Cellulosilyticum sp. I15G10I2: one gene and its partner. The protein of the gene in region 1 binds, or shares a complex with, the protein of each later gene. Links are inferred from orthologs where the notes say so. Each region holds a gene or a part of one and is shown on either strand. Other genes may lie near its edges. The genes, in order: mfd and uvrA.

The links.
Region 2: the proteins of mfd (region 1) and uvrA are in contact, whole or in part, in a crystal structure (PDB 4DFC), measured with the Escherichia coli proteins. The link is inferred for Cellulosilyticum sp. I15G10I2 from one-to-one orthologs.

What each region holds. Positions count from the first base shown.
Region 1 is NZ_FMMP01000028.1:285,974-290,368, forward strand. The notes cover bases 330-4,395. They hold mfd (transcription-repair coupling factor), read right to left. Parts: upstream 4,058-4,395; coding sequence 530-4,057; downstream 330-529. Other genes in these bases: BN3326_RS20390 (peptidylprolyl isomerase), read right to left, coding at 330-451; pth (aminoacyl-tRNA hydrolase), read right to left, coding at 4,063-4,395. In the rest of the region: more of BN3326_RS20390, read right to left, coding at 1-329. UniProt on the Escherichia coli protein: Couples transcription and DNA repair by recognizing RNA polymerase (RNAP) stalled at DNA lesions. Mediates ATP-dependent release of RNAP and its truncated transcript from the DNA, and recruitment of nucleotide excision repair machinery to the damaged site.
Region 2 is NZ_FMMP01000006.1:245,270-248,966, forward strand. Bases 280-3,647 are described here. They hold uvrA (excinuclease ABC subunit UvrA), read left to right. Parts: upstream 280-615; coding sequence 616-3,447; downstream 3,448-3,647. Other genes in these bases: BN3326_RS01180 (copper amine oxidase N-terminal domain-containing protein), read right to left, coding at 3,523-3,647. Also shown: BN3326_RS22290 (stalk domain-containing protein), read right to left, coding at 1-279; more of BN3326_RS01180, read right to left, coding at 3,648-3,697. UniProt on the Escherichia coli protein: The UvrABC repair system catalyzes the recognition and processing of DNA lesions. UvrA is an ATPase and a DNA-binding protein. A damage recognition complex composed of 2 UvrA and 2 UvrB subunits scans DNA for abnormalities.

The DNA of each region.
Region 1 (4,395 bases):
TTCTTTGAATGACCTTTTCTATAAGACTTCCATAACTTAAAAATTCTTCTACATCCCTTTGTTTAAAGCCCAGTTCTTTTACAAGCTCTGGTCTATTTTGTATAATTTCTTTAGATTTATCCTTAATGCTTGATTTTTCTTCTCTAGATAATTGTATACCAAGCTCCTTAGCTCTTTGTTTAGCTGCTACTGAAAGTTTTATTGAATCCAACGCTCTTTCTTTAGCTACATCTTCAGTTTTTTTGCCTTCAAGCTCCATATCCCATATGTTAGGTGTAAGACTTTCAAATTCTTGCTGTGTAGTCCATAAATATATTCTATAAAGTGATTCTGATATTTTTTCATTATTGATAGTAACTACTGTATTTTCAGTGGCACCACACCCTATGAGCATAATAGTGATCATCGTTGCTGCTAATAGCCTTGCTAGTATTTTCTTTACTCTTTTCACTTCTATCTCTCCTTATAGTTCGTCTCGATGCTCTTAATAATAAGTCAATCATCTATTTTTCATTATAGCTTAAAACCATTAACTCTTCAATTTTTTAATCGTTTGTAATATACTTTTAATATAAGCAAGCATTTCCTTTTTAGGTATATCTGTTAACTTTGCTTTAAGAACAGATTCTTTGCCTCCTGAAAATTTTAGTATTTTAGGATATGCACTCAGAACTTCCGGCAATTTATCTGCATTAAGGTTCACATCTGGTTTAAATTTAAATAGGACGATACGCTCATTTTCTGTTACCAAGTTAATATACATATCATGTGCTAATGCTTTAATAAGCGCTATGTCTAATAGATTTTGAACCATATAAGGAAGTGTGCCATATCTATCTTCAATCTCTTCTTGAATATCAAAATAATCAGCTTCTGTTTGAATAGAAGCGATTTTTTTATAAATATCTAATTTTTGAATTTCGTCTTGAATGTAGGTCGAAGGGATATACGCATCAATTTTAATTTCTATTGTTGTTTCAAAATCTTCTTCTATCTTCTCTCCTCTTTCTTCACTTACAACCTGCGATAGCATTTTACAATACAAGTCATAGCCTATCGTATCCATATGACCATGTTGCTGCGCGCCAAGTAGGTTCCCAGCACCCCTTATTTCTAAATCCCGCATAGCAATTTTAAAACCTGCTCCAAGTTCTGTAAATTGTTTGATAGCTTGAAGACGCTTTTCTGCAATTTCTTTTAAAACTTTATTTTTCTGATACATCAGATAGGCATACCCCATTTTATTTGAGCGCCCCACACGTCCTCTAAGCTGATAAAGCTGACTAAGCCCCATCTGATCAGCATTATTGATAATAATTGTATTAACGTTTGATATATCAAGGCCAGTTTCCACAATGGTTGTACATACAAGCACATCGATTTCCCCATTAATAAAAGCCAGCATAATTTTTTCTAGTTCTCTTTCATTCATTTGTCCATGGGCAAATGAAACTCTTGCATGGGGTATGAGCTTTTGAATCCGCTGTGCTTTCTCATCTATATCTTTTACTTGATTATGAAGAAAATAAACTTGCCCATTTCTGACGAGTTCTCTGTTAATAGCATCTTTTATAAAGTCTTCACTATACTCAATGACATAGGTTTGTACGGGTTTTCGTTCTAAAGGTGCCTCTTCTAAAACGCTCATATCCCTTATGCCTATAAGACTCATATGAAGTGTTCTAGGAATAGGGGTAGCTGTTAAGGTCATCACATCAACTTCTGTTCTTAACTGCTTTAATTTTTCTTTATGTGTTACACCAAAACGTTGTTCTTCATCTATAATAACAAGTCCTAAGTCTTTAAATCTCACATCTTTTGATAATAACCTATGGGTACCAATAATAATATCCACTTGTCCTTTTGCTAATTTTTGAAGTGTATCTTTAATTTGCTTTGGTGTTCGAAATCTTGAGAGCGGCTCTACCTGAATCGGGTAGTCTGCCATTCTTTCTGCAAACCTATTGTAATGCTGCTGGGCAAGTATAGTAGTTGGAACCAAGTAAGCAACCTGCTTATTATTTTGAACCGCTTTAAATGCAGCACGTATCGCCACTTCTGTTTTACCATACCCTACGTCTCCGCAAATAAGACGATCCATAACCTTATCGCTTTCCATATCACCTTTCACATCTTCTATCGCCTCTATTTGATCACTGGTTTCTTCATAGGGAAACATTTCTTCAAATTCATTTTGCCACAGTGTATCTTGTTCATAAACAAAACCTCTCGTGTGCTGTCTTTCCCCATAAAGCTTAATCAAATCTTTTGCAATGTCTTTAATAGCTTTTTTGACTTTTGCTTTTGACTTTTTCCACTCTACCCCACCTATTTTATTCAGCTTCGGGGTCTTTCCTTCTGCTCCAATATATTTTTGAACCATGTCCATCTGATTAATATTAACATACAATGTATTATTGTCTGCATATTCTATCTTAAGGTTATCACGGCTTATTCCTTCAAGTACAATTTGCTCGATCCCCTTGAAAATACCTATCCCATGAAGTTCATGCACCACATAATCACCAGGGGTAAGTTCGAGAAAGCTCTCAATTTTAGTGCCTTGATATTTCTTTTTAGTCTTCTTAGACTTTTTATCTTTTCCAAATAAATCTTTATCCGCTATAATATAAAAGTCAATATCTTCATACATAAAGCCTTTTTGCAAAGAGCCTTTAGTCACAATAACTTGGCCTTTTTGGACAGGATATAAAACTTGTTCTGTATAAGTAGTCGTCAGACTTCTTTCTTCTAATTCATTATATAATCTTTGCGCCTTAGCTTTAATTCCAGATAGAATAATAATTCCTTTCCCGTTATTTTTCCATGTTCTGATATCTTTCTCAAGAAGATCAACACTCTTATATACAGCAGTGTTTTCATAAACTTTTAAAGGAAGTGTATAAGCTATGTCTACTTCTTTAACCTCTGTATCGAAATTCATCAGCAACAGACTTGTAAACCGCTCTATCTTTTTAATAATATCTTCATACTCAAAAATAAGCTCTATTTGCCTTGGCATGATGTGTCCGTATTCAAGCCTGTCTTTCATGCTTTCTTGGTACTCTAAAAGGGTTGTCATACTCCTTTTTTTAATTTTAACCGGTTCATCAATATACAATATCGCATCTTTATTAATATAGTCTAATATCGATACAACTTCCATATCAGTATAAGGAACATATAACTCAAGTCCTCTTGGGCTAATATCGTTTTGTATCTGCTCTATAGCTTCCTTTACTTGCATTTGTATAGTCTTGGCACTTTCTTTTTTGCCTTCTTCCATAAGCTTGGCAGATACTTTTTTAAGTTCTGCTTTTATTTCTGGAATAGCTTGCTTTAAAAGATCTAAAGGAAAAATAATCTCTTGATTAGGTACGATGCGAACTACTTCTATCTTACCGATAGAACGTTGTGTTTGCACATTAAAACCCCTTATAGAATCTACTTCATCATCCCAAAGCTCTATTCTATAAGGTTCACCCGCTATAGATGTATAAATATCTATAATACCGCCTCTTATTGCAAACTGTCCAACTGCTTCTACCCTAGCCACTCTTTCATAACCTATTTGAATTAAATAGGCTCTTAATTTTTCAATATCTATGGTATCGCCGACTTTTATCTCTCTGATATGCGCCTTCCAAACTGATTGTGGCGAAAGTGGATTTAAAAGTGCTTCTATCGGAATGATAACAACAATATCCTCCTGCGTCATGAGCGCCTCTATCACCCTGATTCTAGCTGATGTAATATCCATACTATGCACATCTGCATTATAAAAAAGAATATCTCTTGCAGGATAGATATAGACACTTTCCTCCCCTTTTAAGAACTGCATATCCTCATAAAGTCTTTTTGTACTGGCCTCATCATAGGTAATAAAGATTGTGGTTTTCTCTATAAAACAACTTACACCGTATACAAAATGAGATTTACAAGCATCTACCATGTTAATTACTTTGCCATTTTTATGGTCCAAGAGTGCGCGAATAAGCTGTTCCATACCTTTTAACTGCTTTAACGGCTGGATAAGTCCCTCGTGCTTATATGCCATGTTTATCACCGTCTCACTTTTAAGTTATATTGATTCATCGCCTGATCAATTCCCGATTCCAGCATTACTTCTACAGCCTTAACTATATCTTTTAGTTTTGGCCCCATAGCTTTCATCTCTTCTTCTGTAAACCTGCCTAATACGTAGTTTGCGAGATCCCATCCTGGGGGCTTCTGGCCAACTCCGACTTTTATACGTGCAAAATCTTGTGATCCAAGATGATTAATGATACTTTTTATACCATTATGTCCTCCTGCACTGCCAGTCTTTCTTATACGAAGTTGAGCAACTTCCAAAGATACATCGTCGTATATAACAATTATATCATCTTTTGTTAA
Region 2 (3,697 bases), on another replicon or contig:
CTTAAGCGTTAAGGTGTTTCTTCCAGATAATGTGATGTGAGGTTCTTGCCAGTCTATAATTAAACCAAGGGCTTCACCTACAGCTCTAATGGGAATCATAGTGCTGTTTGATGCTGAAATATAAGGTTGATTACTACGCAGGTCTAAAGCTTTATTCTGAACTGAAACAGAAATAGTGCTGGCCAACAGATTAGAAGTACTCATTATAAGCACAAATGAAACAAGTATGGCGCTCTTAATCTTTCTCATGTGTTGATAAAAAGGTTTATTGTTTTTCATATGCAGAGCCCTCCAACTCATTAGTGTGTCAATGTGAGTGTATAGTGTAATCGTACTATAATAGTATACAATGATTAAGTTTAAACAACAATATGCAACAACAAATTACCATATAATGCCTAGTATAAAAATATAAATATTAACAATATAAGTATATACTAGCTGAACCAAATTATTTTACCCTATCAATAGTAGTAAGAGATATTTATAGCGTAAGCTCTTTATGGAAAAAAGTGTGACATAGAGTTATTGAAAAAAACTCGAACATATGTTTGAAAAATAAAAAGCATGTGATATAATAGATTAAAACTATGGATAATTTAAGAAGGGGTATGTATGAAAAATAAGATTATAATAAAAGGTGCCAAAGAGCATAATCTTAAAAATATAGATTTAGAGCTTCAAAGAGATCAATTTATTGTTTTTACAGGACTCAGTGGATCTGGAAAATCTTCACTTGCTTTTGATACTATTTATGCGGAAGGGCAAAGACGCTATGTAGAATCTCTATCAGCTTATGCAAGACAGTTCTTAGGGCAAATGGAAAAACCAGATGTAGAGAGCATAACAGGCCTATCACCGGCAATCTCTATTGATCAAAAAACAACCAGTAAAAACCCACGTTCTACAGTAGGAACTGTGACAGAAATATATGATTATATTAGACTTTTATTTGCAAGGGTAGGTATCCCACATTGTCCCAATTGTGGAAAAGAAATAAAAAAACAAACGATAGATCAAATTGTAGATCAGCTCATGGAGCTTGAAGAACGTACACGTATTCAGTTATTAGCACCTGTAGTCAGAGGGCGTAAGGGCCTGCATGAGAAGGTTTTAGAACATGCTAAAAAACAAGGCTATGTAAGAGTACGTATTAATGGAGAAATCTATGATCTTTCAGAAGAAGAGATTGTGCTGGATAAAAATAAAAAACATACGATAGAAGTAGTAGTTGACAGACTAAGTATTAAAGACGGTATAGAAAAGCGGCTTACAGATTCTATTGAAACAGTTATGAAGTTAACGGGAGGCCTGCTCGTTGTAGATGTTATAGGGCAAGAAGAGATGCGATTTAGCCAAAGTTTCTCTTGTCCCGATTGTAATATCAGCATAGATGAAATCGAGCCAAGACTTTTTTCCTTTAATAATCCGCATGGAGCATGCCCGGTTTGTACAGGACTTGGAGAAAGACTAGAGGTAGATCCAGAACTGGTTATTCCTAATCAGAGTCTTACCTTAAGACAAGGGGCAATAGCTGTTATGGGATGGGGTTCAATAGGTAATCCTGAAAGCTACGCCTATGCGCTTTTTAATGCACTCATGGCAAAATATCAATTTGACTTAGATACACCGTATAAAGATTTGCCGCAAAAAGTTAAAGATATAATCCTCTATGGTACAGGCAAACATACTATTAAATTTACGTTTACCGGCGAATATGGGACAAGAGAGTATGACTATGTATTTGAGGGAGTACTGGCTAATACCGAAAGACGTTATAAAGAAACGAATTCTGAAGGTATGAAGCAAGAGTATGAAAACTTTATGACAAGTATTCCTTGCAGCAGCTGTAAAGGCGCAAGGCTGAAGCCAGAAGCTCTTGCTGTTACAGTTGGAGACAAAAACATCAATCATATTACGCAAGTGTCTATTGGTGAATTAAAGAGCTTTTTTGAGACTATTACGCTTAATGAGAGACAAAGAAAAATAGGTGAACAGATTTTTAATGAGATTCATGCCAGACTTGGATTTCTTGTAGATGTAGGCCTGGATTACTTGACTTTATCAAGGTCAGCCGGTACGCTCTCAGGCGGGGAAGCACAAAGAATAAGGCTGGCAACACAGATTGGTTCTGGGCTTGTAGGGGTACTTTATATTTTAGATGAACCGAGTATCGGGCTTCATCAACGAGATAATGAAAAACTTATACAGACCCTTGTTAGGTTAAGAGATTTAGGCAATACGCTTATTGTGGTAGAACACGATGAAGATACCATGCATGCAGCAGATTGGATTGTAGATATTGGTCCAGGAGCCGGGGAACATGGCGGGGAAGTCATAGCATCAGGGCCTATTGATACGATTTTGACCTGTGAGTCGTCTGAGACTGGCGCATATCTTAGCGGCAAAAAGAAAATAGATATCCCGCCAATCAGAAGAATAGGAAGTGGAGAGTATCTTACTGTTAAAGGGGCAAGAGAGAATAATCTTAAGAATGTTAAGCTGCGTCTGCCGCTGGGGACATTTACTTGTATTACCGGCGTATCTGGCTCAGGAAAAAGTACATTAATTAATGAAATTCTTCTTAAGAGACTTGCAAGAGACTTAAATGGGGCGAGATTAAAACCGGGTCTTCATGATGAAATACAAGGGATAGAATATCTTGATAAAGTGATTAATATAGACCAGTCACCTATTGGCAGAACACCAAGGTCAAATCCTGCCACCTATACAGGAGTATTTGATCAAATTAGAGACTTATTTGCGCAAACCCAGGAAGCTAAAATGAAGGGGTATCAAAAAGGCAGGTTCAGCTTCAATGTTAAGGGGGGAAGATGTGAAGCGTGTCAAGGGGATGGGATGATAAAAATAGAAATGCACTTTTTGCCTGATGTTTATGTACCTTGTGAGGTATGTAAAGGCAAACGTTATAACAGAGAAACCTTAGAAGTAAAATATAAGGAGAAGTCTATATCCGATGTACTTCATATGACAGTAGAAGAGGCTCTTATGTTTTTTCAAAACATACCGGCTATTGAGCGTAAACTTAGAACATTATACGATGTAGGGCTATCCTACATTCGATTAGGACAACCCTCTACAACCCTATCAGGGGGAGAAGCGCAAAGAGTTAAGCTTGCAACAGAACTCAGTAAGCGCAGTACAGGCAAAACTATGTATATTTTAGATGAACCTACAACGGGGCTACATTTTGCTGATGTTCATAAGTTGATCGGGATATTAGACCGATTAGTTGAAACTGGTAATACAGTCGTTGTAATCGAGCATAATTTAGATGTAATTAAAACATCAGACTATATAGTTGACTTGGGGCCAGAAGGCGGCATGCGCGGTGGTATGATAATAGCTGAAGGGACTCCTGAACAAGTTGCTAAAAAGGCAAAGTCTTATACGGGTCAGTTTCTTAAAAAGTATCTAAAGGGATAATCAAAAGGGTAGCATATCACATTGTGATATGCTACCCTTTCATAGTTATATAAAGAATCATTTAAAATATTTATTTTAATTACTAGTAGAAACTGTATTGATGATAAGGCTGCCGTTTTCGTAGTCGGCAATGAGGCCAAGAGAATTGTCTTTCACAACAATAATAATTTTATCATAAGTACTATATTCATCTTCTATATCGTCAATAATGTCGTCGAGATACTTTCTTAAATTGCTACGGCTAATATCA